One region of the Actinoplanes octamycinicus genome, then DNA from elsewhere that is predicted to be linked to it. Evidence: riboswitches for the same ligand, from Rfam matches in the RefSeq annotation. Region 1 holds a riboswitch; each other region holds the start of a gene.
What was found. Region 1 has a riboswitch for cyclic di-AMP ahead of BJY16_RS10220 (coiled-coil domain-containing protein). Riboswitches for the same ligand answer to the same signal wherever they lie in the genome.

Region 1 (7,481 bases):
GGAGGACTATCTGGCCGGCCGCCTCCTCCCCGGTACGGAGGAGATCGGCGGCCGTGGCCTGTGGCTGGCACACCAGCTGTGCGACGAGGTGACCACGGCGACCGGGCCGATCGGTACCTCTATCGGATTGCGTATGGATCTTGCACCGTTGAGCTGAAAGCTGAAACAGCAGCTTGAACGGCTTATGAAACACCCAGGAAATGTGAAGCCGCCCTTCGCCTCTCGTCCCGCGGCGGGTGCGACTACATTGGGCGCGTGCTCGGACTTCCTTCCCAGGTAACCGCTTGCCTTTTCGATCTTGACGGGGTGCTCACGCAGACCGCCCTTGTGCACAGTGCCGCGTGGAAACAAACGTTCGACACGTTCTTGGAATCGTGGGCTCAGCGCCATGATCAACAGTTTGTGCCGTTCGATTCCGGGGTCGACTATCACCGATATGTCGACGGTCGGCAGCGCGCCGACGGCGTCCGGACCTTCCTCGCCTCGCGGGGCATCACCCTGCCCGAGGGGACCCCGGACGACGGTCCGGATGAGGAAACCGTCAACGGTGTCGGCAACCGCAAGAACCTGCTCGTGCTGCAGAAGATCAAGGAGGGTGCGGTCCAGGTCTACCCCGGTTCGGTGGAGTACCTGAAGGCCGCCAAGGCCGCCGGCCTGCGACGCGCGGTCGTGTCGGCGAGTGCCAACTGCAAGGACGTGCTCGAGGCGGCCGGCATCGCCGACCTCCTGGAGGCCCGCGTGGACGGGGTCGTCGCCCGGGAGCTGGGCCTGCCCGGCAAACCCGAGCCGGACACGTTCCTGCACGGGGCGAAACTGCTCGGCCTCGACCCGGAGAACTGCGCGGTCTTCGAGGACGCCCAGGCCGGCGTGGCCGCGGGCCGGGCCGGCGGCTTCGGCCTGGTGATCGGCGTGGACCGGGTGGGGCAGGCCGACGCCCTCCGGGAGAACGGCGCCGACGTCGTCGTCACTGACCTTTCCGAACTGCTCAATCACTAAGAAGAGGCACGACCGTGATCCGTGAACGGGCCTACCCCGTCGACCCCTGGCACATCCGGGAGACCCGGCTCGACCTGGACCTGCTGGCCCAGTCCGAGTCGGTGTTCGCGCTCTCGAACGGCCATATCGGGATACGCGGAAACCTGGACGAGGGCGAGCCGCACGGCCTGCCCGGCACCTATCTGAACTCGTTCTACGAGTTGCGGCCACTGCCGCACGCCGAGGGCGGATACGGTTTCCCGGAGTCCGGCCAGACCATGGTCAACGTCACCAACGCCAAGCTGATGCGGCTGCTGGTCGACGACGAGCCGTTCGACGTGCGATATGGCGAGCTGCGCTCCCACGAGCGCTGCCTCGACCTGCGCGCCGGCACCCTGGAGCGGGTGGTGGAGTGGGTCTCCCCGTCCGGCCAGGGCGTCCGGGTGCGCACCGTGCGCCTGGTCTCCTTCACCCAGCGGGCGGTCGTCGCGTTCCTCTACGAGGTGGAGCCGCTGGACGCGTCCGCCCGGCTGATCCTGCAGTCCGAGCTGGTGGCCAACGAGCAGTTGCCGCCGATGAGCAAGGACCCGCGGGTGGCGGCGGTGCTGGAGCACCCGCTGCAGGCCGAGGAGATGCTCGAGCAGCGCTCCGGCGGCCTGCTGGTGCACCGCACCAAGGTCAGCGACCTGCGGATGGCGGCGGCCATGGAGCACCTGGTGGAGACGCCGGGCCGGCACGCGATCACCACCGAGGGGCACGGCGACTGGCTGCGCACCACGGTGGCCTGCCGGCTGGAGCCGGGGCAGAAGCTGCGGGTGGTCAAGTTGGCGGCGTACGGCTGGTCCAGCGTGCGCTCGCTGCCCGCGCTGCGCGACCAGGTCGGTGCCGCGCTGGCCAGCGCCCGGCTGGACGGCTGGGAGGGTCTGGTCCAGCAGCAGCGGGACTACCTGGACGCCTTCTGGGACCACTCGGACGTGCGCGTCGAGGGCGACCCGGAGGTGCAGCAGGCGGTCCGGTTCGGGCTGTTCCACACGCTGCAGGCCGGCGCCCGGGCGGAGAAGCGGCCGATCGGCTCCAAGGGCCTGACCGGTCCCGGCTACGACGGTCACACGTTCTGGGACTCCGAGACGTTCGTGCTGCCCGCGCTGACCTACACCCAGCCCTCGGCGGCCGCCGACGTGCTGCGCTGGCGGCACTCGACGCTGGACCTGGCCCGGGAGCGGGCGCAGACGCTCGGCCTGCAGGGCGCCGCCTTCCCGTGGCGGACCATCCGCGGGCAGGAGTGCTCCGGCTACTGGCCGGCCGGCACCGCGGGCTTCCACATCGCCGCCGACATCGCCGACGCGGTCCGGCGCTACGTGCAGGCCACCGGGGACTACGACTTCGAGCGTGAGGTCGGCCTGGAGCTGCTGGTGGAGACCGCCCGGCTGTGGCGCTCGCTGGGGCACCACGACCGGCACGGGCGCTTCCACATCGACGGCGTCACCGGCCCGGACGAGTACACCGCGGTGGTGAACGACAACATCTACACCAACCTGATGGCGCAGCAGAACCTGATGACCGCGGTGGAGGCGTGCAAGCGGCACCCGGACCTGGCGCGGCGCTTCGGGGTGGACGACGAGGAGGCGGCGTCCTGGCGGGACGCGGCGGCGGCCGTGCACATCCCGTACGACAAGGAGCTCGGCGTCCACCAGCAGTGCGAGGGCTTCACCCGGCTGCAGGAGTGGGACTTCGAGAACACTCCGCCGGAGGGTTACCCGCTGCTGCTCAACTACCCGTACTTCGACCTGTACCGCAAGCAGGTGGTCAAGCAGGCCGACCTGGTGATGGCGATGTACATCCGGGGTGACGCGTTCACCCCGGAGGAGAAGACCCGCAACTTCGCCTACTACGACGCGCGGACCGTCCGGGACTCGTCGCTGTCGGCGTGCATCCAGGCGGTGATGGCGGCCGAGACCGGGCACCTCGAGCTGGCCCACGACTACCTGGGCGAGGCCGCCCTGATGGACCTGCACGACCTGCACCAGAACGCGCGGGACGGCGTGCACGTGGCGTCCCTCGCGGGTTCCTGGATCGCGCTGGTCGCCGGTCTCGGCGGCATGCGTGACTTCAACGGTCAGCTGTCGTTCGCGCCGCGGCTGCCCAGCCGGATCAACAACCTGGACTTCTCGCTGCTCTGGCGGGGTCTGCGGCTGCGGGTCAACGTCACCGCCGAGGAGGTCACCTACTCGCTGCGCAACGGCGGCGGCTCGGCCCGGCTGACCCTGCTGCACCACGGCAAGGAGATCGAGGTGACCCAGGTGCGGCCGGTGACCATGGCGATCCCGTCGGCCGGACCGGTCGGCCCGGCGCCGGCCCAGCCGGCCGGGCGGGCCCCGGTGCGGCGCGCCACCCCGCATCACTGAGGCGATACGACAACGGCCCCTCACCCGCAAGGGTGGGGGCCGTTCTCGGTGGCTCGATTACAGCAGTGACACGTGCACGTGGTCGGTGTGATCACTCGGCCCGTGGTAGGCGTGCCAGTTGTTCGTCGCCGGGAACCAGATCTGCTTGTACCAGATCACGTAGTAGATGCCGAGGCGGTCGGCGTTGCGCACCAGGAACGCGGTGAGGTCGTTGCCGTACCGCATCATCTTGTTGTTGCCGGTCGCCGAGGAGAACCCGCTCTTCTGCAGGGACCAATCGCAGGCCCGGCCTTTCGGGTGCTCGAACGGGCCGCCGTCGCGGTGGCAGCCGACGAACAGGTCGAAGCCGGCTTTCCGCACCTCCTTGTAGAGGTGCAGGGTGCGCTTGGTGATGCAACCGTCGGTGGTCGGGTCCTTCTGGTTGCACGACTCCGGCGAGAAACCGCCGTCGGAGTTGCGCGGCGCCGGTGCGGCGGTCGCGGATTTCGCGTCGACGAAGCCGGCGGTGATGGTCTTGTTGATGCCGGTGCCGCCACCGAGCAGCTCGAGCTGGTCCTCGGCCGAGTCGTGCAGCTTCTTCTGCACCGAGAGCTGCTGCTCCTCGTTCTTCAGCTCGGCGTCGAGGCGCTGCTTGTCGGCGGTGATGCCCTGCAGCAGCGTGTTCAGCTCGTGCAGTTTCTCGTCGTGGACCTTGTTGATCTCCTCGAGCGAGACCGCCTTGTCCAGGAAGTCCGAGGAGTCGTTGGCCCGCAGCAGGAAGCTCAGCGAGCTCAGGTTGCCGATCTGGTACTGCTGCTTGGCGATCGCGTTGACCTCGGGGACCAGCTGGTCGCGCCGGGCCTCCGCGGTCTTGATCTGAGCGGCCAGCTGGATCTGGGTCTTCTTCGACTTCGCGACCGCTGCCTTGGCGTTCACGAACCGGCGGTTCGTGGTCTCGATCTGGTCGGAGAGGTCGTCGCTCGCCTCTCCCTCCTCAGCGGTCGAGCCGCTACCTCCAGGAGCGGCGTGTGCCGGGGTGACCGGGGCCACGAATATCGCGGCGGTCACCAGCGGCGCCAGGGCAAGCGTCAGCCACCGGCGGGGACGTGCGGTCATCAACAATCCTTCCTTGTCACCGCCGACCGGGTTAGCTGACGGGTTCGGGACGGAAGCTATCCCTACCGCATAACGCGGATTCACCCCAACTACCTGGTTCCCCGGCTCGCCTTTCGACGATTGGGCGGCGGCCTGCCGGCAACTCGGGGGCGGTGCCGTCCTGGCAGGACCGGCGGCCAGTTTACCTGAGATATCACGGGACATCAGGGTCCGGAAAACCGTCAAAATTGTTACTGCACAACGACTTTCCGTAATGGCGTCACCACTCGTGACCGGGCCGTCGCCATCGGTACGAGAACTGTCGATTCGTCGATCGCCTGGGGTATGGTCGTCGCGGTTCCCGCGCGGGGACCGCCGCCTAATCGCATAACGCGCGAGCCGGGGATCCACATTTCTTCCGGGGCGAATCCGCATCCCGCGGTAGGGATCTCCTTCATCCCGAGCCCGTCAGCTAACCCGGCCGGCGGCCGACGGAAGGAAACAGCCAGTGCAGCACGTGACTGCGCGGCGACGATGGGCGGCCTTTCTGACGCTCCTGATCGCCGCATGCGGGATCGCCGGGGTCGCCGGGCCGGCCGCCGCCGCGCCCCGCCCCCTGGCCGCGCCGGGCGAGTCCGGCGACGACGGCGAGGGCGGCTCCAAGTCCCTGCTCGACAAACTCGACGAGGCCTCCAAGGGCTACGTCGCGGCCAAGGCCAAGCTGGCCAAGTCCAAGCAGCAGCAGACCGCGCTGGCCGCCGAGCTGAAGAAGCTGGACGCGGCCCTCGGCCCGCAGCAGGCGGCGCTCAACAAGTACGCCGAGCAGGCGTACTCGATGGGCCGGCTCGGCCCGCTCAGCGCGCTGCTCGGCGCCGACTCGTCGGCCGGCTTCCTGGACCGGGCCCAGCTGCTGACCACCGTGGCGGCCCGGCAGAACGCGGCGATCGCCGACCTGAAGACCACCCGGACCGACCGGCAGGCCGCCAAGACCGGGATCGACGCCGCCGTCATCGACCAGCAGAAGCAGGTCAACGTGATGGCCAAGCGCAAGGCCCAGGCCGAGCAGGCGCTCAAGGACGCCGACCAGGGCGGGGACTCCGGTGACGACGACTCCGGCAGCGGCAGTGGCAGTGGCAGCGCGGACGCCGACAAGCCGGGCAGCCTGAGCGGCGGCTGCGTGCCGGACCCGACCACCGACGGCTGCATCAGCAAGCGTCTGCTCTTCGCCATGCAGCAGGCGCAGAAGGCCGGGTTCACCCGCTACGTCGCCTGCTACCGGCCGCAGAACAGCGGGGAGCACCCGAAGGGCCGGGCCTGCGACTTCGCCGCCGACAAGAACGGGTTCGGCGGGGTGGCGACCGGCTCCAGCAAGACCTACGGCACCGACCTGGCGAACTACTTCATCCACAACGCGGACACGCTGGGCGTGCTCTACGTGATCTGGTTCAAGCGGATCTGGCTGCCGAGCAGCGGGTGGAAGTCGTACAGCGGGGCGGGCGGCACACCGTCGACCGACCACACCAACCACGTGCACCTTTCGGTGACGTAAATCTCAAGACCAAGTTTTCGGTACGGCCGGCGCGTTCCGGTCGTACCGAAAAGTCTGGCGAACCGGACGCCGGAGCGGACCGTGACCGCAGGCCGGGAGCAGTCAGGCCGGGAGCAGGCGGTGGCCGGCCATCTCCAGCTCCTCGCCGTCGTGCCGGACCGCGACCGGGGTGTTGAGGCCGGAGGCCGGGTCGTGCAGGACGACCGACGCCCCGTCGACGCGATAGGTGCCGCTCGGCCGCTTCCGGCGGCCGGCCACCTCGCCGGCGTAGGTGCCGTCGGTGCGCAGCTGCAGCTTGACCGTGCCGTCCGGGCTGCGCCAGGCGCCGACCACCGCCGAGCCGCTCACCACCGCGGGCGGCGCCGGCGCCAGGCCCAGCCCGGCGTCGGAGGTGCGGCCCATGGCGATGGCCAGCATGGCGGCGGCGTCCAGCACGGTGGTGTCGACGCGAGGGGAGTGCGAATGCATGGGGCCGGCTCCGGGAGGTCGGTGTCGGGAACGACCCCTAACTTCGGCCCGGCGCCGGTCCGATGCAGCACTCCGCCGGTTGCGGCGCGGTTGTTTCCCGGCGCCTCAACTCCCGGCGCCGCCGGCTCGCAGCGAGCCGAGCACCGATGCCGCCAGCCGCTCCAGGTAGTCGTCGCTCATCGGCTGCCGGGAGACGGCCAGCCGCCAGTAGAGCGGGCCCAGGATCAGGTCCACCGCCACCTCCGGATCGGTGTCCTCGGGCAGCTCGCCGCGGGCGATGGCCTGGCCGACCAGCTTCTCCCCGACCGCCTGCTGGTGGGTGCGCAGCACCCGTTGCAGGGTCTCGGCGATCTGCGGGTTCCGCGCCGCCTCGGCCATCAGGTCGGGGATGATCTGCGAGGCGACCCGATGCTGCAGCGCCTTGCTGACGATCATCATGAGCAGGTCGAGATCGCCGGCGAACGAGCCGGTGTCCGGAAGTGGCACCTTGCGACCGGCGACTTCCGTGATGATCTCCAGTACCATCTCCAGCTTGTTGCTCCAGCGCCGGTAGATAGCGGTCTTGCCGACGCCGGCACGCCGGGCCACGGCCTCGATCGACAGGCGGCCGTAACCGACCTCTGCCAGCTCACTCATGACCGCGTTACGAATAGCCACGGTGATGTCGTTGCGGAGCACGGCCGCTCCGGCCGGTGCGCGTTTGACTGTCGCCACCCGGTAACTATAGCGCTACGACGGAACGGTTGCGTCCCGCCGCTTGGTCGGTTACCTTTGCTGTCACGTCGATACGAACCCGTTCCATCGGCGTCGGCGGACGGATGTCATGCTGCTAGCTGTGTTCGAAGGCAAGTCACCCGAGTCCGCCACCTCGCACGGGCCGACGAGATCGGAGCACCACTCCATGCCAGAGACGGCGGTTGCCGATGCCGCTACCGGCGTTTCCCCCCGGGAACTCGCCCGACGGCACGGCCTCACCTCTTCCGGGCGGCGGCTCGGACTCGTGGAGTACT
Region 2 (7,481 bases), 1.4 Mb from region 1:
CTGGTGGTGCCGTAGGCGTAGCCGACCAGGCCGAACGGGGCCAGCGGCAGGAAGCGGACGAGGAGCACGGCAGCCAGGCCGCGGCGGTTGAGCCAGCCGTCCAGGCGGGCCAGGCGGCCACCGGCCTTGGCCTGCAGGACGCCGCGGCCGGCCCAGCGGCCCGCGTAGTAGGTGGCGACCGCGGCGATCACCGCGGCGGCCAGCGCGGCGATCGCGCCGGTCGCGGCGCCGAGCAGGGCGCCGCAGGCGACGGTCACCGCGGTGCGCGGGACCAGGACCGAGAGGAGCAGACCACCGAGTACGGCGACCGCGACGGCGGCGCCCGGGCCGAGGGCGACCACGGCGTCGCCGATGTCGCGCAGCGGGAGCGTGCCGGCGGCGACCGCGAGCCCGCCGATCAGCGCGGTGAGCACGCCGAACCGGATGAGCCGACGCTTGCGGCTGATCGCGACCGGCTCCGCGACCGGCTCCGACGCCGCGACCGGCTCCTGCGCCGCGATGGGCTCGGAGGCCGGGGCGACGGACGGTGCCGAGGCGGCGGACAGGACCGAGGCCGAGGATGGGGCGGCCGGCGTGGCAGACGGCTCGAGGGTGGCGACGGACCGGCTGATCGGCTCGGCCTGAGAGTCCCCGGTGCGGGCGCCCACGGGGCGTTCAGGTTTGTCGGTCATGTGCAGGTCTACCGCCCCAACGGCTCGTCGGTTCAGGACAAGGTCGTGCAGTCGATTCCGCGCTCGTCGTCGTCGTCAAGCCGGGGCCGCGGCGAACCGCAAGCCCCGTCGGGCCGGGACTGCGGCGAACCGCAAGCCCCGTCGGGCCGGGACTGCGGCGAACCGCAAGCCCCGTCGGGCCGGGACTGCGGCGAACCGCAAGCCCCGTCGGGCCGGGACTGCGGCGAACCGCAAGCCCCGTCGGGCCGGGACTGCGGCGAACCGCAAGCCCCGTCGGGCCGGGACTGCGGCGAACCGCAAGCCCCGTCGGGCCGGGACTGCGGCGAACCGCAAACCCCGCCGGACCGGGGTAGCGGCGAACCGCGCCTCCCCGGACCCGTCAGGCCGGACCCGTCAGGCCGGGGTCGTCGCGGCGAACCGCTCGCCCCGCAGACGCTCCGGCCAGCTGTCGTCAAGGGGCGCAAGCCTATCCGCGCCGGTGGCCCAACGCAGTAGCAGATCGGCTATCGCTGGGTTGCGAGCCAGCGCCGGCCCGTGCGAATACGTCCCGATGATCTTGCCGGCCCAGGCGCCCTCGGTGTGTCCGTCGTTGCCGACGCCGCCGGTGACCCGGGCCAGCGGTGCGGCGTGTTGGCCCAGGTGGGTGCGGCCGCCGTGGTTCTCGAAGCCGGTCAGCGGGGGCAGCCCGAGCCGCGGGTCGATGTCGCCCCGCAGCTCGCCGACGGCCCGGCTCTCACCCCGGTCCGAGGTGATGTCGAGCAGACCGAGCCCGGCACATTTCGTCCCCTTGGCGAAGAACGAATGACCGAACAGCTGGTAACCCGCGCAGATGGCCAGGACCGCAGCGCCCTGGTTGACCGCGCGGTGCAACCCGCCGTCGGTGATCAGCCGCTGCGAGGCCAGCGACTGCGGGCCGTCCTCGCCGCCGCCGATCAGGTAGATGTCGGCGGTGGTCGGCATCTGCATGTCGGAGCGGACCTCGTAGGTCTCCACCGGGATGCCGCGGGCGGCCGCCCGGTGCGCCAGGATCAGCAGGTTGCCCCGGTCACCGTAGGTGGAGAGCAGATCCGGGTAGATCCAGACGATCCGCAAGGTGCTGTCGTTCATGCTGTGACCTCGGTGTTAGTTGACACGGTCGAGCACCGCGCGGATGTCCTGGAACGCCGTGTAGTTGGCGATCACCTCGAGCCGGCCGGGCGGCACCGCCGCGAGCGCCTGGTCGAAGGTTTGTACGTGCTGGAACGGCACACGGTTCACTTCGAGCCGGACGGCCAGGTCGTAGGCCCGGTCGCCGGTGATCAGCACGGGCCGGTCGCGCAGCGGGGCGAAGTCGACGTCCCACAGCCACGAGGTGTCCAGCCCGTCCGGGTCCCGCGCGTTGATCGAGAGCAGCGTCGGCGCCTGGTCGGCCATGTCGAACGCCTCCAGCCAGCTCGCCGGGTTCTTGGCGAGCAGCAGCCGGATGTTGCGGCCGTCCCGGTCGACCTGCGCGTAGCGCCCGGCGATCGAGGTCACCCGGGAGAGCCGGGGGAGGGCCTCGATCGGGCGGACCCCGAACTCGCCGGCGACCGCGAGGGCGGTGGCCGCGTTACCCAGGTTGACCTTGCCGGGGAGCTGGAGCTTGACCAGGTGCCAGTCGCCGCGCGGGTCGATCACCCCGTCCTCCTCGACCACCCACTGCGGGACCGGTCGGCGCAGCGGGCAGCCGGTGCACCACCAGTCGCCGTTGGCCCGCTCGATCGGGTGGCCGCTCTCCGGGCAGACGAACGAGTCGTCGTGCCAGCGCTGGCCGGCGCTGAACCAGGTGGTCTGCGGGCTGCCGGCGGCCGCCCAGACCACCATCGGGTCGTCCGCGTTGGCCACCACCCGGATCTCGGGGTGGCCGGCCAGCGCGGTCTTCCACAGCTGCGCCATCATCGCCACCTCCTTCGCCCGGTCGAGCTGGTCGCGGGAGAGGTTGAGCAGCGCCACCACCTTGGGCCGGGTGGCGTCGATCACCTGGGCCAGGTAGTGCTCGTCGACCTCGAGCACGGCGAACGGGGTGTGCCCCTCTTTCGCCAGCGCGGAGGTGTGACCGGTGGGCATGTTGGCGCCGTAGCCGTTGGTGGCGACCCGGCCGAGCACGCCGACCGCGGCCGCGGTGAGCCGGGTGGTGGTGGTCTTGCCGTTGGTGCCGGAGACCAGCGCGACGGCGCGGCCGGACGCGAGGTGGGACAGCAGGTCCGGATCGATCTTGAGGCCGATCCAGCCGCCGATCACCGATCCGTCGCCGCGTCCCGCGGCCCTGGAGAGCGCGGCCGCGGTCTTCGACGCGGTGGTCGCGACTATGGCCCGCAGGGGCATCTTCCCGTCCGTCACGCCAGCGAGGGTACCGGACCCCGGGGTTACGTCGAGTTGCCGGAAGGCTCCCGGCGCCGTTGCCGGCCCCCCACCCCATTCGGATTACCACGTTTGCGCCGCTGACCCGACGTTTCGAGGTTCCGAACGGGTTACCCGCGCAGAAATTGTGTGTTCTGGTTCACTGGTCGGATTCGACGCTGTGTAGCTGACCGAACGCAACCGGTGATGACATTTGTCTTCCGGAGGTAACAAATTGGACAGCGCCCAGAATGCCAAACACGCTGAGTAACCGGATCGCACCTGACGATCATGAGCGAAGTCGGGTACCAAAGATTCACCGGCGGCAACCGCTCGCCGGCCGCGCCGATCCGGCTCACGCCGAGCCCTGCCCCGGGCTGGACGACGCGACCATCACGCACCAGAACGCTGACAAGGCATCAGGGGGCAGGGACGGGGGACCCACCAACCGGTCCCGGCCGCGCCGCACGCCCCACAAGCGGCGCACCCGGCCGGACCTCGGGGTGAAGCCACCATCGGTGGCCGGGCAAGCCTTCCCGCCCGAACCCGACAGCTAACCTCGCAGGCGTGCCGGAGGGATATCTCTACCGTGCACGAACACAGTTCGAGCCGGGGCCGCCGCATGTCCGGCGCCGGTACCGTCGCACTGTCCCTGGGCCTCTGCCTCTGCGCCGGCCAGCTCGTAGGAGCCTCGCCGGCGGCCGCGTCCGCCACTCCGGTCGCGAGCGCCACCACCGCCACCACGGCGGCGGCAGCCAAGGTCACGCCCAAGTTGACCGCTTCGGTCAACACCCGGAAGCTCCCCTGGGGCTCCACCCTCAAGGTCACCGCCAAGGTCATCGACCCGCGCACCGGCAAGGTCGCCAAGGGCACGGTCCGGCTGCAGGCCTGGCGCACCAACAAATGGGTCACCTGGGACACCGAGACCGTGAAGAGCGGTGCGGTGACCCTGGCGGCCCGGCCCGACAAGAAGGGCGTCGGTTCCGGCGTCACCGTCCGCACCCTCTTCACCGGCAGCGGCTACAACCAGGCCGCCAGCGGCAAGGTGAAGATCACCCTGAAGTCCAGCGGGGCCAAGGTCCTCGCCGAGGCGAAGAAGCACAAGGGCGCGCTCTACAAGTTCGGCGCCTCCGGTCCCAAGCGGTTCGACTGCTCCGGGTTCACCCAGTACGTCTACAAGAAGGCGGCCGGCAAGAAGCTGCCGCACAAGGCGAACCTGCAGCAGAAGTACGGCAAGTCGGTCAGCAAGTCGAAGAAGCAGGTCGGTGACCTGATCGTCTTCCGCTCCGGCTCCTACGGGTCCCACGTCGGCATCTACGCCGGCGGCGGCTACATGTACGACTCGCCGCACACCGGCGCCCGGGTCGGCAAGCACAAGATCTACGGCAGCAACTACGTCGTGCGGCGGATGGTCGCCTGACAGCACGTAGTAAGTAAGGACACATCGCCAGTGGGGCGCGACCCGGTTCGGGTCGCGCCCCACTGGCGTTCCGCGTGCGGTCCGCCGCCAGGTTCCGGTCCGCGCATCCCGGTCCGCCGCCGGGTTCCGGTCCGCGCATCCCGGGCCGCTGCCGATTCCCGGTACGCCGAGGTGCCCGGTCATCGGCCGAAGGACGGCGGCTCCCGGACGGTCCACACAGACCGGCCCGACGGTCCACTGTCGCCCTCCCGGACCCTCCACTCGCGCCACCTGGAGCGCTCCACTCTGCTCCACCGGGCCGCTCCACTTCCCTCCCCACCGTGCTCCGACGGGTCGCGCGACGGGTTGAAGTGCCCTTTTCGAGCGGAGTTTTCGGACCCCGTGTGCCGGATGTCGGAAACCGGACCTGGTTGATCATGCTCCGCCCCTCCACTCCGCCCCACCACCTGTGAACTGGGATTACGTCCGCGAAAACGGCTCGCGAGCCAACGCTTTCGGGTTGCAGGTGGAGGGAAGTGGAGTAGAGTGGGGCGCAGTGGCAGGACTGAGGGAACGTGACCGAGAGCCTGCCGGCCCGAGTTGACAGACGGTCCACTCCCTCCGCGAAGGAGCGGCCGTCCCGGCAAAGGGGTGGGGGCCGATGTTCCTCGGCACGCACACCCCTCGGCTGGACGAGAAGGGCCGGCTGATCCTCCCGGCCAAGTTCCGGGATGAGCTGGCGGGAGGTGTCGTGATCACGAAAGGACAGGAGCGCTGTCTGTACGTGTTCCCGATGCCGGAGTTCCAGCGCATCGCGGGCCAGCTGCGCGAGGCGCCGGTGACCAACAAGGCCGCCCGGGCTTACAGCCGGGTGTTCTTCGCCAGCGCCCACGACGAGGTGCCTGACAAACAGGGCCGGGTCACCATCCCCGCACACCTGCGGGAGTACGCGAGTCTCGGCCGGGATCTCGTGGTGATCGGGGCCAGCACCCGGGTCGAGATCTGGGACAAGCAGTCCTGGGACGACTACCTCTCGGCGAGCGAGGAAGAGTTCGCCGACATCGAGGAGGGGGTGCTGCCCGGCGGACTGTAAGGCGTGGCACTCGGTGGGCCGCTGGGAGTTCCGGCCCGACCGCCACTGCTTGCCGTACTGCGAGATCTCCAGCCGCTCCCGCTCCTGGCGCCTCTTCCCCGGCGCCAGGCGCGTGTCCAGGGCCGGTCATGCCGGCGCGGGACAGAGCGGATGGGGATCTGGCGGTACGGATGGCGGCCGGGCCGGCATGGCAGCAACAGGTAACAACCGGGTGACACGCGATCAGGTGGGGCAATGGGGGTCGACATGGGGGAGCCGCGCGGTGCGCACGTTCCGGTGCTGCTGGAACGCTGCCTCGAGCTGCTCGGTCCGGCCCTGGCCCGGCCCGGCGCGGTGCACGTCGACTTCACGCTGGGCCTCGGCGGGCATGCCGAGGCGGTGCTGGAGCGGTTCCCGGACGTCACCCTGATCGGACTCGACCGGGACACCGAGGCGCTCGCCCACTCGCGGCACCGGCTGGCCCGATTCGCCGAGCGGACCCACCTGGTGCACGCGGTCTACCACGAGCTGCCCCGGGTGCTCGCCGAGCTGGACCTGCCGGCGATCCAGAGCGGACTGTTCGACCTGGGTGTCTCCTCGCTGCAGCTGGACGAGGCGGACCGCGGCTTCGCGTACGCGCAGGACGCCCCGCTGGACATGCGGATGGACCAGTCCCGGGGGATCACCGCGGAAGAGGTCGTCAACACGTACGAGCCGGGTGAGCTGGTCCGCATCCTCCGGCAGTACGGCGAGGAGAAGTTCGCGCCGCGGATCGTCTCGTCGATCGTGCGGGAGCGGGCGAAACAGCGGATCGTCTCGACCCAGCGGCTGGCCGAGCTGGTCAAGGACGCCATTCCCGCCGCCGCGCGGCGAACGGGTGGAAATCCCGCGAAAAGGTCGTTCCAGGCACTACGCATTGAGGTGAACGGCGAGCTCGAGGTGCTGGAATCCGCGATTCCGGCGGCTTTGGACGCCTTGTCGCCCGCCGGGCGACTTGTGGTGATGAGTTATCAATCGTTGGAGGACAAGATCGTCAAGCGCGCCGTCACCGCGAGGGCGCGCAGCACCGGGCCGATCGACCTGCCGGTCGAGCTGCCCGGCACCGGCCCCACGCTGCGGCTGCTGACCCGAGGGTCGGAGCTGCCCAGCGAGGCGGAGGTGGCGGAGAACCCGCGGGCGGCCTCGGTGAAGCTGCGCGCGGTGGAACGGCTGGACGAGAACGAGAGCAGGGCGAACCAGGGACCACGGGCCGGTCGCGAACGGCCTCGCATGGCAACAACGCACGGGGGGCAAGGGCGGAAACGCCCTAGGGCGGACGAAGAGGGGGAGGGGGAAGCATGAGCGAGCGAACCAACGCGCCGCGGTCGGGGGGCCGTGCGGCGCAACCACGCTCCACGGCGGGCGAGCGTGGGCGCGGGGCGAGCCGCGATGCCCGGAGCGAGGGGGCCGGCGTCCGGGGGGCGCGCCGGTCCGACACGCGCCGGTCCGGGACCGGGCGGGAGGACCGCCGGGAGCGGGCCGGCCTGCGGGTCGAGGGGGAGATCGAGGTGACCGTCGAGGGCACCGCGGCCAAGCGGCTGGACACCGCCGAGACGGCCACGCCGGCGCTGCCGCGCCTGCGGGTCGCGCCGCCGCTGCCGATCCGCGCGCCGCGGCCGACCTTCGCGGCCGGCGTGGTCGCGCTGGTCCTGGTCGGTGTGGTGGGCATCCTGCTGATCAACACCAAGACCATGGAGCAGTCGTTCCGGCTGGACGCGCTCCGGGACAGCCAGGCCGAGCTCGCCGAGCAGCAGCAGGAGCTGGACCAGCAGCTGATCCAGGTGTCCAGCCCGGGCAACCTGGAGGCCGCCGCGCGCCGGCTGGGCCTGGTCCGGGCGGACAACCCGGCGATGATCCGGCTCCCGGACGGCAAGATCATCCGGCCGCCGACGCCGGGCCACGGCCCGGTCTCGGTGACCGCGCAGGACTCGCTGCCGACGAC
Region 3 (7,481 bases), 170 kb from region 1:
CCTGGCCGGCGGCGGCGACAACTTCGCCACCCTGGGCCTGCACAACGAGACCAAGACCACCACCGGTGACAACGACCTGACCATGCTGGTCAACTACTTCGCCGAGCACAGCCCGATCACCGCGGACACCACGCCGCGCAGCACCGCGGGTGTCCTCGACACCACGGCGCCGACCGGGACGTACGCGGTGAACGCGGCCGCGATCTGGCCGGGCCAGACGGTGACCCTCACGCAGTCGGCGCTGACCGACGACGTGACCGCCGCCGCGCAGGTCAAGCAGGTGGTGAACTGGGGCGACGGCAGCGCGGCGGAGACGCTGGCGGCCGGCGCGACCAAGGCGACGCACACCTACGCGGCGGCCGGCAGCTACCCGGTCACCGTGACGCTGACCGACGAGGCCGGCAACGCCGCGACCGTCTCCGGCGGCACCGTGGTGGCGGCCGCGCAGGCCGGCAAGTACACCCTGGACAAGTGCCTGGTGTGGTCCGGCGAGACGGTCACCGTGCAGCCCAGCGGGGTCACCGGCGCCGACAGCTACCAGGTCAACTGGGGTGACGGCACGGTCGGCGGCCTGACCCACGTCTACCGCAAGGGTGGCAGCTTCACGGTCACCGCGACCCCGGTGAACGCGGCCGGCGCCGGCAAGGCCGTCAAGGTCGGCTCGGTGCTGGTGGTCCAGGACATCCTCGCCCCGGTGGCCGGCCTCAGCCTGCCCCGGGACGCGGACCGGGCGGCCTCCTGGACGACGGTCAACGGCACGGTCATCGACCTGGGCGCGGGCGTGGACAGCGTCTCGGTGAAGCTGATCGAGCAGCGGTCCGGCAAGTGGTTCGCCTACGCGGCCGGCACGTGGACCGTCGCGGCCTCGGAGAAGGACGCGTCGGCCCGGGCCGAGGCGGTGACGGCGCAGCTCGACCCGTTCTTCGGGTGGCACGCGGCGGTCTCCGGCGTCGACAAGGGCACGCTGAAGGTCTCCTACTGGGCGACTGACAAGGCGGGCAACCGGTCGTTCGTGTCGACTCACACGCAGCGCATCAGCAAGTAGTCCGGTTCCTGGAAGCCCCCGTCGCGGTCGCGGCGGGGGCTTCCGCTGTTTTCCGCGCTGGGTGCTGCTCTGACTCCGCTTGGCTTGTGCTCAGCTCTCGCCCTGGCTCGTGCTCGGCTTCCGCGCTGGCTTGTGGTCAGCTTCCGCTTGGCTTGTGGTCAGCTTCCGCGCTGGCTTGTGGTCAGCTTCCGCGCTGGCTTGTGGTCAGCCGAAGGCGGCGTCGCAGTGGCGGATGAAGGCGGACAGAGCCGGACTTGTCCGGTCCTGCCAGACCAGCGCCAGCAGGGCCGGGATGTCGATCCCGTCGATCGGGATGCTGACCAGGTCCGGGTGCGCGGCGGCCATCGACTCGCTGAGCACCGCGACGCCCAGACCGCGCCGGGCCAGGCCGGCCACGGTGTCCGGCGAGGTGGCGACGAGCGCGACCTCCGGTCGCAGTCCGGTCCGCCCGGCGAAGGCCTTGTCGAGCACGTCACGGATGCCGGTCCCGACGGGCAGACAGATTGTTTCGTACGCCGTGAGCGCGGTGACCGTGACGCTGCCTCGCATCGCCAGCTCGCTGCCCGGCGCGGTCAGCGCCACCAGGCGCTCGCTCACGATGACCCGGGATTTCAGCTGGTCCGGTGGCTCGCCGGCCAGCCCGGCCAGGGCGACGTCGAGGCTGCCGGTGCGCACCCCGGCGACCAGGTGATCCGAGTTCGCCTCGGCCAGCTCCAGCTCGATCCCCGGATGCTCGTGATGGAACGCGGCGAGCGCGTCGAACAGCGGCGCCACCTCGCACCCGGTCACCATCCCGATGGTGAGCCGGCCCCGGACCAGCCCTTTGACGTCGTCGATCGCGTCGCGCAGGTCGAGGGTGGAGTCGAGCGCGGCCCGGGCGTGCCGCAGCGCCGCGGCGCCCGCCTCGGTGAGCCGGGCGACCCGGCCGCTGCGGTCGAAGAGCTCCGCGCCCAGCTCGTGCTCCAGCGCCTTGATCTGGGCGCTCACCCCGGACTGGGTGATGTGCACCCGGGCCGCGGCGCGGGTGAAGCTGCCGGTCTCGGCGACCGCGACGAAGTACTCCAACTGCCGCAGATCCATGAGTGGCGATTGTAGCTGGTATGAAAACCATTCGTTGGACTTGTAGGCGGCGCCGGGGCAGGGTGGAGTCATGAGCGAACGAGAGAAAGCAATGCACCCGGAGGACTTGACCCGTTTGTTCGTCGAGCGCGCCAATGCGAAAGACGCCGAGGGCCTGGCCCTGCTGTATGAGGAGGATGCCGTGATGGCCTATCCGCCCGGCAGCGAAACGGTCGGCCGCGCCGCGATCCAGAAACTCTGGGCCGAGCTGCTGCCGACAATGCCGGCCTTCGAGCCCGAGACGCCGCTGCCCACGCTGATCAGCGGCGACCTGGCCCTCACCTCGACCCCGCCGAGAGACGGGGCCGGGGCTCGGGCACAGGTCGTCCGCCGACAGCCTGATGGTTCGTGGTTGCGGGTGCTCGACCACCCGGAGCTGGGCCGGGCCTGACCTCAGATGGCCAGGCGCTGACCGACCCGGAGACGGTTCGGGCTGCTCAGCCGGCTCGCGTTGGCGCGGTAAAGCGCCTTCCAGCCGCCCTTGACGTGGTAACGCGTGGCGATGCCGGAAAGGGTGTCGCCGCGCTTCACCACGTAGGTCCGGGTCGCCTTCAGCGGCGTGGTGTAAGACGCCAGTCGGTACGGGCTCGCCGAGGTGCTCTTCCGCGCCTTGGTGAGACCGCGCCGGCCGCAGGTGGGCCAGGCGCCGATGCCCTGGTTGCGGAGCACCCGCTCGGCGACCACGATCTGCTCGCTCTTGGAGGCGAGGTTGGCCGTGGAGCCGTATTTCCCGCCGCCGTGCGCCCGCCAGGTGCTGCGGCTGAACTGCAGACCGCCGTAATAGCCGTTCCCGGTGTTGATCCTCCAGTTCCCACCGGATTCGCACTTGGCCACGGCGTCCCAGTTCACGTTGGGGGCGGCGCTGGCCGGCGAGGCTTCGACGGCGAGGAGGCCGACGGCGCCGGCCAGCCCCGCCACGGCGAGGCCGAGAGTGCGCTGGAGCTTGCTGCGGGTGGTCTGCGCGGGCCGATTGTGGGCGCGCGGGGACTGGGCTCGCCGGGACAGGACACGACGAACCCGCTGGTTCAGGTGAAGCATGAAGTTTTCCTCCACGCCTGCGAGGTGAGCTGTCGGGTTCGGGCCGAGGAGCCCGGCCGCGTCAAGCGCGGCTTCACCCCGAGGCGCACTCCGGAGAGCGCGCCGAGGAACTGTGGGTCCCCCGCTCCATGCCTGTGGGTTGTTGACCGTGACCAGCAGGCAGGACTCGGCGTTCCGGCCACGGTGTCCGCGTTGTGCGGACTGCCGACGGTAGCCACCGCTTCACGGAACCGACCAGGTCCGGAAGCGGGGCCGGTGACTTTGTTCTCACAAATTAGCCGCTTTGATCTTCCTTTGTGTGAATAACACCGCGAGTTCTCGAGTCCCGCCAGGACTTGCCACCACCGTGGTCCGCCAGGCGAGGGAAAGCCGGTGAGAGGACGATTGGCAACGTCCGGAGTGGGTAAAGGAAGACTGCTTTTTGGAGTTTCGCCTTGCTGTTTTGCCTGCATGCCGCGATCTTTGTTACCGATGGGTTGCGTACGAGCCCGGCATAGGGTGCACAATCTCCGACCATGAGCGATCTCACCCGCGACTTCGACGTCGTCCTCTACGGCGCGTCCGGCTTCGTCGGCGCCCTGGTGGCGAAACACCTCGCCGGATACGCGCCGGCCGGCACCCGCATCGCCCTGGCCGGACGCTCCGCGGCGAAACTCGCCGACGTCAAGTCCCGGCTGAAGGTCGACTGGCCGGTTCTGATCGCCGACGCCGGCGACGCGGAGGCGCTGGCCGCGGTGGCCGGCCGGACCCGCGTGGTGATCACCACGGTGGGGCCGTACGCGAAGTACGGTCGTCCGCTCGCGCACGCCTGCGCCGCGGCCGGCACCGACTATGTCGATCTGACCGGTGAGGTGCTGTTCGCCCGGGACAGCATCGACGAGAACCATGAGCTCGCTCGCAGCACCGGTGCGCGGATCATCCACTCGTGCGGCTTCGACTCCATTCCGTCCGACCTCGGCGTGCACGTGCTGCACCAGCAGGTCGAGCGGGACGGCGCGGGGGAACTCACCGACACGACGCTGGTGGTGACCAGCATGTCCGGCGGCATCAGCGGCGGGACGATCGACTCGATGCGCAACCAGGTGGACGTGCTCAAACAGAAGCCGGAGCTGCGCAAGGTGGCGGGCAGTCCGTATTCGCTCAGCCCGGATCGGCACGCCGAGCCGAAACTGGGTCGGCAGAGTGACATGGACACGCTGGTCGCCTCCGAAGTGGACCCGTCGTTGCGGGGGCGGCTCGCGCCGTTCGTCATGGCGTCCTACAACACCCGGGTGGTGCGGCGGAGCAACGCGCTGCGGGGCTGGGCGTACGGTCGCGAATTCAAGTACCGCGAGGCGATGAGCGTCGGGGCGTCACCGATCGCGCCGCTCGTGGCGATCGGCACGAAACTCGGCCTCGGGGCGCTGGTCGTCGGGCTGGCGTTGCCGCCGACGCGCTACCTGCTGGACCGGGTCCTGCCGAAACCGGGGGAGGGGCCGAGCGAGAAGGTCCAGCAGAACGGGCATTTCACCATGGACATCTTCACGACCACCTCGACCGGGGCGCGGTACACGGCTCGCTTCCGGGCCAAAGGTGACCCGGGGTATGCGGCCACCGCGGTCATGCTGGGGGAGTCGGCGCTGGCGCTCGTGCTGGACCGGGATGCGCTCCCGGAGTCCGATGGTGGTGTGCTGACGCCGGCCACCGGCCTTGGCGACGCGCTGGTCACCCGGCTGCGCGCGGCCGGCTTCGAGATCTCGGCGCGGAAGGCGTAGCTTTCCTCGACCGTTCGACCGTTCGACCGTTCGGCCGTTCGGCCGTTCGACCGTTCGGCCGTTCGCCCGGTGGACGGTCCGGGCGGGGAGGGCCATGCGAAGGCCGTCAGGCTTGATACCTCCGCATGGCCCTCCCCGCCCGGACCTTGCCTGGTCACCGGGGGTGCCGCGGCTTTTGGAGATCGGCCGCTTCACTTTCCGTTGTCCCGGGCGGCACGATCAACCCATGACATCCCTTTTCGGTACGCCCTCCGCTCGCTCCGAGCGGCCGCTATGACCCCGGCTGAGGAGTTCGCGGCGTCGTCTCGCTCGGACGGCGGCGGTATCGGCTCGGGTGAGGCGGACGCGCAGTCGTCTCGCTCGGACGGCGGCGGTATCGGCTCGGGTGAGGCGGGCGCGCAGTCGTCTCACGAGGGTGGAGTGCCGGCGGATCATCCCTTGCACGGGGAGGGGCATTGGGCTGACTACAACGCTGGGCAGGGGGACCGGGAGGTTCGCGAGACGTTCCGGCTGGCGGTGGAGTTGGCGGGGGCGGGCAGCGGGCGTACCGCTGTTGACCTTGGCTGTGGGGCTGGGCGGGAGACCCGGGCGCTGCTCGAAGGTGGCTGGGAAGTGCATGCCTATGACAGCGATGCCAGCATGCTCGCGGCTGTTGATCGGGGGAACCCCCGGCTGAACGCTCACCTGCTCTCCTTCGAGCAGATCACCGAACTGCCTCGGGCTGACCTGATCTATGCCGGGTACTCGCTGCCGTACCAGAATCGCGCATCGTTCGATCGATTGTGGACGCTGGTCCGGGCGGCGCTGGCGCCGGGTGGTCTGCTGGCGGTGGATCTGTTCGGTGTGCGCGATGCCTGGGCGGGGAACTCGGACTGGACCTTTTTGACCGCTGCAGAGGCCTCCGGGCTGGCGGCCGGGCTGAAGGTTGAGCACTGGCGTGAAGAGGACGAGGTGGGGCCGGCATTCAGCGGGCCCAAGCACTGGCACGTCTTCGAGCTGATCGCTCGTCGGGTTTGAGCCGCTTGGTCGGTCGGGCGTCGGTTGCTTGCTCGTGTGGGGCTGGGCCGCTCGGTCGTTCGGGCGTGGGCTGCTTGCTCGTGGGGGCCTGGGCCGCTTGGTCGTGCCGGCGTCGCTTGCTTGCTCGCGTGGGGCTGGGCCGCTTGTTCGTTCGGGGCGCGGCTGTGGGGAGTGCGATCGGTAATCCGACGGATGGGCGGTCGAGAATTTGCGGGCCGAGGTGTCGATCGCCACTAGCCGCATACGGGTCCTTATGGGCAGGATTCGAAAGGTGACCGTCAGCCCGCTGCCGTATCCGCTGAGCTTGGCGGGCAATGGGATTGTGCTGCGCGAATGGCGGCCGGACGATCTGGAAGATCTGGTGGCATTGCTGGATGAGCCAGACATCGCTCGGTGGACGCCGATGCCGTCGCCGTTCGATGTGGAGGCGGGGCTGGCCTATCTGAAGCGGGCCCGGCAGGGGCGGCTGACCGGGCGGCGGATCCAGCTGGCGATCACCACGGACGGGGCGGCGCCGCTCGGTGAGGTGCTGCTCTTCGGGGTCAACCCGACGCTGCGCGAGGCGGAGCTGGGCTATCTGGTCGGTGCGCACTATCGGCGGCGGGGCCTGGCCGCGGCCGCCTTGTCGCTGCTGACCGACTATGCCTGCGGGACGTTGCGGCTGAGCCGGCTGCTGCTGCGGATCGACCCGGGAAACTCGGCGAGCACCGCGGTGGCGCGGCGGTGCGGATACCGGCTGACCGGTGAGCCGCCGATCCCGCAGGAGGGGCCCTATGGCCCGACCAGCCTGGACACCTGGGAGTACGTGGAGGGCCTGCCGGGCGCCCGCCGCGAACGCCTGAGAAATGTCGCATCCCGGCGGTACGGTCGTCGCACCTGACCGACGGGTGGGCGATCATCGCACCTGATCAAAGGCGGAGTGGTCGTCGCATCCGCACCCATGACGGAGGTGGGACGAGTGATCGAGGTGGATCGGGCGCAGGCGCTGGCCTTCCGGCTCGGCGCGCTGGGGCTCACCGAGCGGGTCGATGCCCGGCCGGCCGACCTGCCGGTGCTGGACCTGGGCGTGCAGGAGTACACGGCGGGTTCCACGCACGTCGCCTTGGCCGCCCGCACCAGCGCCGAGCTGGAGGACGACCGGCTGGTCGCCGTCTGGGCGGCCCGGGGCGCGCCGCACCTGCACCGGCGGACCAATGTGCTCGCACTGACCGCCCAGTTGTGGCCGTTCAGCGACGCGGACGCGGCAGCGCGGATCAAGAGCGGGCAGATTCCGGACGGGTCCCGGCTCGGCATCGAGGCGCTGCGGGTCACCGCGGAGGCGTTCCGTGCGGTGGTGCGCGAGCCGATGCCGCGTGGCGAGGCGAGCACCGAGGTGAGCAAGCGGGTGCCCGCCGAGCTGACCTTCGACTGCAAGGGCTGCCAGGCGCGACACATCGCCGGGAATATCTGGCAGCAGGCCGGGCTGGCCGGCGGGGTGCAGGTGCTGTCCCGGGGCCGGGATGCGATGC
Region 4 (7,481 bases), 860 kb from region 1:
CTTCCCTCCGCCGGACCTGGTTCCGTCCTGCCGAGGCCCGCTTCGTGTGCCGGGCCTGCTCTGTCCTGCCCGGGCCGCTCCGTGTGCTGGGCCCCGCTCCGCCCAGCCGGGCCTGTTCTGTTCTGCCGATGCCCGCTTCGTGTGCTCGGCCCCGCTCCGCCCAGCCGGGGCTGTTCTGTCCTGCCGATGGCCGCGTCGTGTGCCGGGCCACGCTGCCTCATGCCCGGCCCATACCGTTCTGCCGGGGTGTCGGGCCCCCACTTCCTCCGTCGGGGCCGGGGGGCCTCGTGCGATTGGTCGTCGGGGTGCCCGGGCGGTCGCGGTCTGGTTCCGCTGGTCACGCCCGGGTCCGGCTCATCCCGGTCAGGCTCGTCCCGGTCCGGCTCGTCCCCGTGGCCAGCCGGCCCGCCCTGTCCGGGCTCCGCCGCGTCGCCGCCGGGGCCCCGCCGCGCTCGAAAGCCCACCCTCCCAGGGGGATCCCCCGCCGATCAGTGTGGCGGACGATCGCTGGATCGCGGGGGTGCCCTGTGGACAACCCGCCGCTGTGGAGAACGCGAGCGATCGACAGGACGGGGACTATGCCTGGCCCACGGGGACTAAGCCTGGCCGTAGACGGGGATCTGCGCGCCGCTGATCGGCGCGGAGGCGTCCGAGGCGAGGAACAGGATGGTGTGTGCGATCACCGCCGGGTCGACCCAGCGGGCCGGGTCGGCGTCCGGCATCGCGTCCCGGTTGGCCGGGGTGTCGATCACGCTGGGCAGCACCGTGTTGCAGCGGATCCGCTGCTTCTTGTACTCGACCGCGACGGTCGCGGCGAAGGCCAGCACCGCCGCTTTCGAGGTGACGTAACCGGCGGCGCCGGGGAACGGCGCCACCGCGGCCCGGGACGAGACGCAGACCACCGCGCCGCCGCCGGCCGCGACCAGGTGTGGCAGGGCGGCCGCGGTGGTCAGGTAGGTGGGTCGCAGGTTGGCGGTGAACATCGCCTCGAACTCGGCGACCGGGGTGTCGGCGATCAGGCCGCTGCCGGCGTACCCGCCGACCAGGTTGACCACCGCCGTCAGCGGGGCGTCCGGATCGCCGGCGGCGGCCTCGGCGGCGGCGGCCGCGCCGGCCGGGTCGGTGAGGTCGGCCGGGACGGCGACGACGCCGGCCGGCAGCCGGTCCACGGAGCCGGGCCGGGCCGGGGCCACCACGCGCCACCCGGCGTCCAGGAACGCCGCGATGGTGGCCGCGCCGAGCCCGCCGGTGCCGCCCGTCACAAGAGCAGTGTTGGTCATGGGAGCAGGTTGTCACACGTACGTGGATGTGCTTTTGCTCACTCCCGGGTCGCTGCCAGGCGGGCCGGGGGAATGTCACCGGATCGGGGAACGTCACCCTGGTGGGCGAGTGAACTGTGGCGCGGCGTGGCGCATTGTGGCCGATGGTCCCGTTCGACTGGCTGGTCACGCTGGGTGAGATCTAATTGACGGTCACGTTTGATTCAGGCTTGTCGTCGGCCGGTCGATGCTGCACGTGAACCCAAGCGGCGGAAAACCCGTAGAACCAGGGTGACGAGCATCGCGGCGCTCAGGTGATGCCCGTCGCTGTGGACGATGAGAGGCCGATGGTGTTATGAGGCGCGCTACGGGTACCCGTCTATCCACAAGACGGCCGCAGAGAGATCGCACTCAGCTAGCGCGCACTGGGCTCTCAGGTAAGACCCAGGCATTCGTGACACTTTCGGATCGCCAGCCGGAATCAGCGCAGGCAGCCATTTGTTGTGTAGATGTCAGCAACCGCAATGCACGAGCTGCGGACGTTACGGGAGAGGGCTGATGGACGCAGGTAATGCCCGTAACAGGGTTAGTGACGGCAATGAGGGGACCGTGGGCAACGTGGAGAAGAACACCGTGATGCGTACCGACCAGGTTGCCGAGGAGCGCGACCTCGTCGGAGTCTACCTGCACGAAATCTCCCGGACGCCGCTGCTGGATGCTGCGCGGGAGGTCGAGCTCTCCAAGTCGATCGAGGCGGGCCTCTACGCCGAGCACCTGCTCGAGCAGGGCGAGGAGCGTCGCGGCGTCAGCCGGGAGGAGCTGGAGCGCCTGGTCACCGAGGGCCAGCGCGCCAAGGACCTGTTCATTCGAGCCAACCTGCGGCTGGTCGTCTCGATCGCCCGGCGCTACGTGCGCTCGGGCATGCCGATGCTCGACCTGATCCAGGAGGGCAACACCGGCCTGGTCCGCGCGGTCGAGAAGTTCGACTACGAGCGCGGCTACAAGTTCTCGACGTACGCGACGTGGTGGGTTCGCCAGGCGATCAGCCGGGCGATCGCCCAGCAGGAGCGCACCGTCCGCCTCCCGGTGCACCTGGTCGAGGACGTCAACCGGATGCGTAACGTGACCCGCCAGCTCGTCCGTGAGCTGGGCGGCGACCCGGAGCCGGAGCAGGTCGCCGCGGCCCTCGGCGTGACCGTGGAGCGGGTCAACGAGCTGACCCGGTGGGCCCAGGACACCGTGTCCCTGGACACCCCGGTCGGCGACGACGGCGACACCAACCTGGGTGACCTGGTGGCCGACAGCGATGCCCCCTCGCCCGAGGAGATCGTGCTGAGCGCACTGGAGCGCCAGCGCATCGAGGGCCTGCTCAACCACCTGGACGACCGCTCGGCCGGCATCATGCGGGCCCGCTACGGCCTGGAGGACGGCCGCGAGCACTCGCTGACCGAGGTGGCCTCGCGCTTCTCGCTCAGCCGCGAGCGGATCCGCCAGCTGGAGATCCAGGCGCTCGGCCGGCTGCGTGAGCTGGCCCGGGCCGAGGGCCTGCAGGCCGCCTGACCCACCACAGCAGCGAAGGCCGGCACCCCGAGGGGTGCCGGCCTTCGGCGTTCCTGCGGCGGGTTACGACACCCGGCCGTACCCGGGGCTGTCCGGGGTCATGATGTTGATCGTCCGGTAGAGCACGTCCCGGCCGGCCGACGGCGCGTCGATGATCTTGCCGTCGCCGACGTAGAGCGCGACGTGCCCGCCACCTCGGTAGAACACCAGGTCGCCGGGCTGGAGCTGGCTCTTGTCGCTGAACATCCGCACGGCACCCTTCTGGGCGGCCGCGTTGTGTGGCAGCGACTTGCCGGCCGCGGCCCAGGCCGCCATGGTCAGACCCGAGCAGTCGTACGAGTCGGGACCGGCGTCGCCGAACCCGTACGGCTTGCCGACCTGCTTGAACGCGAAGGCGACCGCCTTGCCGGCCGAGCCCGCGATCTGCGGGATCTTGCCGGTGTACGAGCCGGTGTCCTCGGTGGCGCTGCCGTAGAGGTCCTCGCGCATGTCGTACAGCTTCTGAAGATCCTTCTTGATCTTCGTCTTCTGCGCGTCCAGCTCCTTGACCTGGAGCTGCTGCTTCTGCTCGGTGGTCTTGAGGGCCGCCTGCTTCTGCGCGAAGGTCTCGGTGGTCTCGGTGTAGGCGTCGATGTCCGCCTGGTTGGCCCGGGTGATCTGCTCCAGGTAGCCCATCCGGTCCAGCAGCTCGCCCTGCTTGCCGCTGAGCAGCACGGTCATCGGGCCGACCCGGCCGGTGATGTACTGCGAGGTGGCGATCGTCGACATCTTGGCGCTGGCCTTGGTCAGCGCCTCCTGGGCCGGTTTCAGCGAGGCGGTCAGCTTCACCGCGTCGGCCTTGGTCTTCTTCAGGTCGAGCCGGGTCTTGTTGTACGTCTCGGTGACGTCCTCGAGTTTCTCCGAAGCCTGGTCGATCTGCTTCTTGAGCTCACTCTCCGACGGGGCCGCGTGAGCGGCCACAGCTCCCGACGTGGTGATCGCGAGTGCGGTCAGCGCGACCACCAGCGCCCGGAGTTTGGTACGGGGGTGTGGCACTGGTCAGGGGCCTTTCTTCCGCTTGTGGCCGCCTACCGGGTTAGCTGACGGGTTCGGGCCCGGAAGATCGCCCTACCGCGCCTCGGCGCGGATTCACCCCGGAAGGTGGGTCCCCGGTTCCCACGGCGACGGGTTCGTCGCCGGTCAAGATTCGGCGGCGTTGGCCGGCGCCACCGGAGGGTTTGTGGCTGCGGACCGGACCAACCGCATCAACTTATCGGGGAAGAAAACAAAATCAAGACCTCGCCGCGTGTTTTCTTCCAATAGTCGGTCTTGCGAACTAAATCCCGATAACCGGCTGTTATTCGATCCGCGCGCAGCGTTATTTCGACCGCCGGAAGCAGACTAATCGTTCAGGGCCGGCTCGAGCGCGGCATTCGGAACCCAATGCCGGGTGACCCGGCGCTCGGCCCAGAACGAGAAGAACGGGATGGTGCCGGCCAGCATAACGATGATCATTCGGCCGAACGGCCAGCGGGCCCGCCGGGACAGGTCGAAGGTGCAGAGCAGATAGACCATGTACAGGAAGCCGTGCAGCGGGCCGATCAGCGCGACCAGCGCCGGGTTGTCACCCAGGTACTTCAGCGGCATGCCGACCAGCACGAGCACGATCAGGAGCACGCCGACGATCCAGGCGATGGTGCGGTAACGGGTGAGGGCGCCCTGCACGGCGGTCTCCTTCTGCTTCTGCTACTTGCTGATGGGGCGGCCGGGGTAGTCGGCGGGCCGGGCGCCGGGGTGCTCGGCCAGCCAGGCCAGGTAGTCGTTGTACGCGTCCAGCTCCGGGTCGGCGGCGTCCGCCGCGGCCGGCTGCACGGCCACCCGGACCGGGCGGCCCAGGGTGACCGGGGCGTCCGGGTCGCGCGCCGGGGCGGGCTCCTCGGCGGTCTCCTCTGGCGGCGCCAGCTTGCGGCGGTGCAGCTGGATCTCGCGGATCCAGATGAACACCACGAAGCCGGCGAAGACCGGCCACTCGAACATGTAGCCCCAGCTGAGCGAGTTGCCCCCGGTCGCCCGGCTGAACTGCCACCAGCCGAGCCCCAGGCAGGCCCCGGTCAGCACCAGCGCCAGGAGGTGCCGGGCGAGCCACGCCGGAGTCCACAGCCCTTTCATGCACCCGAGACTACCGGCGGGTTTGGTGGTCGCCCGCACGGGCAAGCCCCTGGACGAACAGCGGCTATCGAGACAGCGGAGGTGCACGATGACGGACCCGCGAACCGAGGGCGGCGCGGCGGTGGACTTCGAGATCGGGGTCGACCCGGTGAGCCTGCCCGACGACGACCTGTTCCGCGAGCTCGGCAGCCTGTACCGGACCCGGCTGGAGACTCTGCGGCACGGCCCGGACGCCGCGCTGGAGAACCACTTCCGGCGGACCGCCGAGCTGGAGACCGAGTACAAGGCGCGCTATCCGGGACGCGAGATCGACCCCGGCCGGCTCACCCAGGACTTCTGACCCGCCCGGTGCGGAAAGGACCCCCCATATGACCAGCCTGCAGGCCCGTGCCGCGGAGACGGCCCGGGCGTACGCGCCGCACGAGCACCGGCCGCTGGCCGGCTACCTGGTGGCGATGGGCGCCTACGGCGCGCTCGCCGCCGGCCTGGCCGCGGCCGCCAAGCTGACCGGCCGTACGCCTCCGGAACGCCCCGCTCTGGGCGACGTGGTGCTGATCTCGATCGCCACCCACAAGCTGAGCCGGCTGCTCGCCAAGGACGCGGTCACCAGCCCGCTGCGGGCGCCGTTCACCCGGTACACCGAACCGGCCGGGGCCGCGGAGCTCAACGAGGAGGTCCGGGACGAGGGCAGCAGCGTCAAGCACGGCATCGGCGAGCTGCTCACCTGCCCGTTCTGCCTGGCCGCCTGGGTGTCCACCGGACTGACCGGCGGGCTGGTGCTGGCGCCCCGGCTGACCCGGCTGGCGGCGACCGCGCTGACCGCGACCGCCGTCTCGGACTTCCTGCAGATGGCCTACTCGATGGCCAAGGAGAAGGCGGAGGGCTGAGCGGGACGGCTCAGAGGGTGCGCAGCGCCTCGTCGGCCTCGTCCTGCAGGTACTCGCCCTCGGGCAGCGCGTCGATCCGGGTGAGCAGGGCGGCCGGCAGGTCCTCGGCGATCGCCCGGCGCTGCAGGTCGCCGCTGCTCATCCGTTCCTCGGCGCGGTACGCGTCGTCGAGGAAGGCGGTCAGGCGGGCGTTGTCGCCGGTGGTTTCGTCGGTCACGGCGCCAGGGTTACCCGGGACCGCGCGCGGCAAACGGCCAGCCGCTACCGGGCTGTAAGCCAGGTCACAACGGCTATCGGAATCATGGGCCGGTGCCGAAGGTTGTGAACGGATGCCGGTGTGCCCAGTGTCCCCGGGCCTCACCCATCGCCTGCACGGAATACCGTTCGGCTGGAGCCGTGTTGAGCCACTCGCCGCGAGGCGACCTGCACACCGGCATCTCTTCGGCTCGGCCCCCGGTTCGCCGGGGGCCGAGTCGTTTTTCCCGCTCCGGCTTTTTTGAGCGTTCCCGGCACAGAGGGTTTAAACGGGCAACACCCCCCGATCGGGGCACCGAACCGCGCCTCCGGCGGATCGACATGGCAGTATCCGTCGAGTGTCTGTACCGCAACGTCGCGTACCGGCCGCGCAGCGCGGCACCCGGTCCCACCGGCGCGCCACCCCCTCCGGGGTGACCGTGTCCGGCCGGCCGCGCCGCCTCGTCGCCGCTGGCCGGCCCCGGCACGGCAGCGCCGATCTGCTCGGCGCCGGCGGCCCGCACCCGGTCGAGCTGGCCGGGCTGTTGCACGAGGTCACCATGCGGTTGTTGACCGCCGACACGCTGCAGCAGGCGCTCGACCGGCTGGCCGCGCTGATCGCCGGCGCGCTGCCCGGCGCGACCCGCTGCGCGGTCGCGCTGATCAGTGAGGGTGGTCCGGTCACGGTGGCGGCCGCCGGGTCCGCCGGGGAGACGTCAGACCGTCTTCAGTACGGCGGAGGCACCGGCCCCGGCCTGGAAGCCGCCCGGACCCGCGCGCTGGTCACCTCGGACGACCTGGGGGCCGACGAGCGGTGGCCGGAGCTGACCCGGGCGGCCCGCGCGGACGGCATCGGGGCGGTCGCCGCGATCCCGCTGGACGTCCGGCGGACCGCGGTCGGCGCGCTCAGCGTCTGCCTGGGCCGGCCCGGCGAGATCGGCCCGGACCTGCTGCTCACCGCGATGGCCGTGGCCGGGCAGGCCGAGCTGCTGCTCGGCGAGTTGCACCGGCGGGAGGCGCGCACCGAGGGCGCCGCGGTGGACCGCGCGATCGGCGTGATCATCGCGCAGCGCGGATGCGGCGTGCAGGAGGCCCACCGGATCCTGCGCGACAGCGCCCAGCGCCTCGGCCTGGACCAGCTGGTGGTCGCCGAGCGCCTGGTCTCCGCCGCCGCCCGCAAACGGGAGAACGCTTAGCCGACCCGGCCGGACGCGACGCGCCCTTGACGGCATCTACTCTCTCCGGCAGAGTCCTCTCTGGTGGAGAGAGGCGGGTCGGCAGGGTGCTGGAGGAACGGCAGAGATTCGACGAGCTACGGGAGCGGGTGCGGGCATCCCGGCGGGCAACCTCCGCGCCACTGCTGGTCTTCGGCGTGACGGTGGTGATTTTCGCC

Region 2: it holds a riboswitch for cyclic di-AMP, as region 1 does, so the genes downstream of both, BJY16_RS16485 (C40 family peptidase) here and BJY16_RS10220 (coiled-coil domain-containing protein) in region 1, are expected to answer to the same signal.
Region 3: it holds a riboswitch for cyclic di-AMP, as region 1 does, so the genes downstream of both, BJY16_RS10935 (LysM peptidoglycan-binding domain-containing protein) here and BJY16_RS10220 (coiled-coil domain-containing protein) in region 1, are expected to answer to the same signal.
Region 4: it holds a riboswitch for cyclic di-AMP, as region 1 does, so the genes downstream of both, BJY16_RS14025 (C40 family peptidase) here and BJY16_RS10220 (coiled-coil domain-containing protein) in region 1, are expected to answer to the same signal.

What each region holds. Positions count from the first base shown of each region.
Region 1 covers NZ_JACHNB010000001.1:2,261,118-2,268,598, forward strand. The annotation lists gene BJY16_RS10200 (ATP-binding protein) at 1-157, shown strand, start outside; gene BJY16_RS10205 (beta-phosphoglucomutase family hydrolase) at 256-996, shown strand; gene BJY16_RS10210 (glycoside hydrolase family 65 protein) at 1,011-3,380, shown strand; gene BJY16_RS10215 (coiled-coil domain-containing protein) at 3,438-4,475, opposite strand; cyclic di-AMP (ydaO/yuaA leader) riboswitch at 4,481-4,612, opposite strand; cyclic di-AMP (ydaO/yuaA leader) riboswitch at 4,821-4,957, shown strand; gene BJY16_RS10220 (coiled-coil domain-containing protein) at 4,963-6,003, shown strand; gene BJY16_RS10225 (hypothetical protein) at 6,106-6,471, opposite strand; gene BJY16_RS10230 (TetR/AcrR family transcriptional regulator) at 6,577-7,185, opposite strand; gene BJY16_RS10235 (ABC transporter permease) at 7,373-7,481, shown strand, end outside.
Region 2 covers NZ_JACHNB010000001.1:3,671,255-3,678,735, forward strand. The annotation lists gene BJY16_RS16470 (TVP38/TMEM64 family protein) at 1-671, opposite strand, end outside; gene BJY16_RS16475 (type 1 glutamine amidotransferase) at 1,065-1,778, opposite strand; gene BJY16_RS16480 (Mur ligase family protein) at 1,794-3,014, opposite strand; cyclic di-AMP (ydaO/yuaA leader) riboswitch at 3,481-3,612, shown strand; gene BJY16_RS16485 (C40 family peptidase) at 3,652-4,449, shown strand; gene mraZ (division/cell wall cluster transcriptional repressor MraZ) at 5,090-5,521, shown strand; gene rsmH (16S rRNA (cytosine(1402)-N(4))-methyltransferase RsmH) at 5,756-6,841, shown strand; gene ftsL (cell division protein FtsL) at 6,838-7,481, shown strand, end outside.
Region 3 covers NZ_JACHNB010000001.1:2,427,860-2,435,340, forward strand. The annotation lists gene BJY16_RS10920 (ExeM/NucH family extracellular endonuclease) at 1-1,045, shown strand, start outside; gene BJY16_RS10925 (LysR family transcriptional regulator) at 1,250-2,125, opposite strand; gene BJY16_RS10930 (YybH family protein) at 2,217-2,555, shown strand; gene BJY16_RS10935 (LysM peptidoglycan-binding domain-containing protein) at 2,558-3,202, opposite strand; cyclic di-AMP (ydaO/yuaA leader) riboswitch at 3,202-3,376, opposite strand; gene BJY16_RS10940 (saccharopine dehydrogenase family protein) at 3,718-4,956, shown strand; gene BJY16_RS10945 (class I SAM-dependent methyltransferase) at 5,230-5,973, shown strand; gene BJY16_RS10950 (GNAT family N-acetyltransferase) at 6,335-6,853, shown strand; gene BJY16_RS10955 (DNA glycosylase AlkZ-like family protein) at 6,932-7,481, shown strand, end outside.
Region 4 covers NZ_JACHNB010000001.1:3,124,059-3,131,539, forward strand. The annotation lists gene BJY16_RS14015 (SDR family NAD(P)-dependent oxidoreductase) at 597-1,280, opposite strand; gene BJY16_RS14020 (sigma-70 family RNA polymerase sigma factor) at 1,818-2,819, shown strand; gene BJY16_RS14025 (C40 family peptidase) at 2,883-3,854, opposite strand; cyclic di-AMP (ydaO/yuaA leader) riboswitch at 3,869-4,004, opposite strand; gene BJY16_RS14030 (DUF3817 domain-containing protein) at 4,200-4,523, opposite strand; gene BJY16_RS14035 (hypothetical protein) at 4,545-4,967, opposite strand; gene BJY16_RS14040 (DUF6158 family protein) at 5,056-5,307, shown strand; gene BJY16_RS14045 (DUF1360 domain-containing protein) at 5,336-5,854, shown strand; gene BJY16_RS14050 (hypothetical protein) at 5,865-6,071, opposite strand; gene BJY16_RS14055 (GAF and ANTAR domain-containing protein) at 6,448-7,284, shown strand; gene BJY16_RS14060 (hypothetical protein) at 7,371-7,481, shown strand, end outside.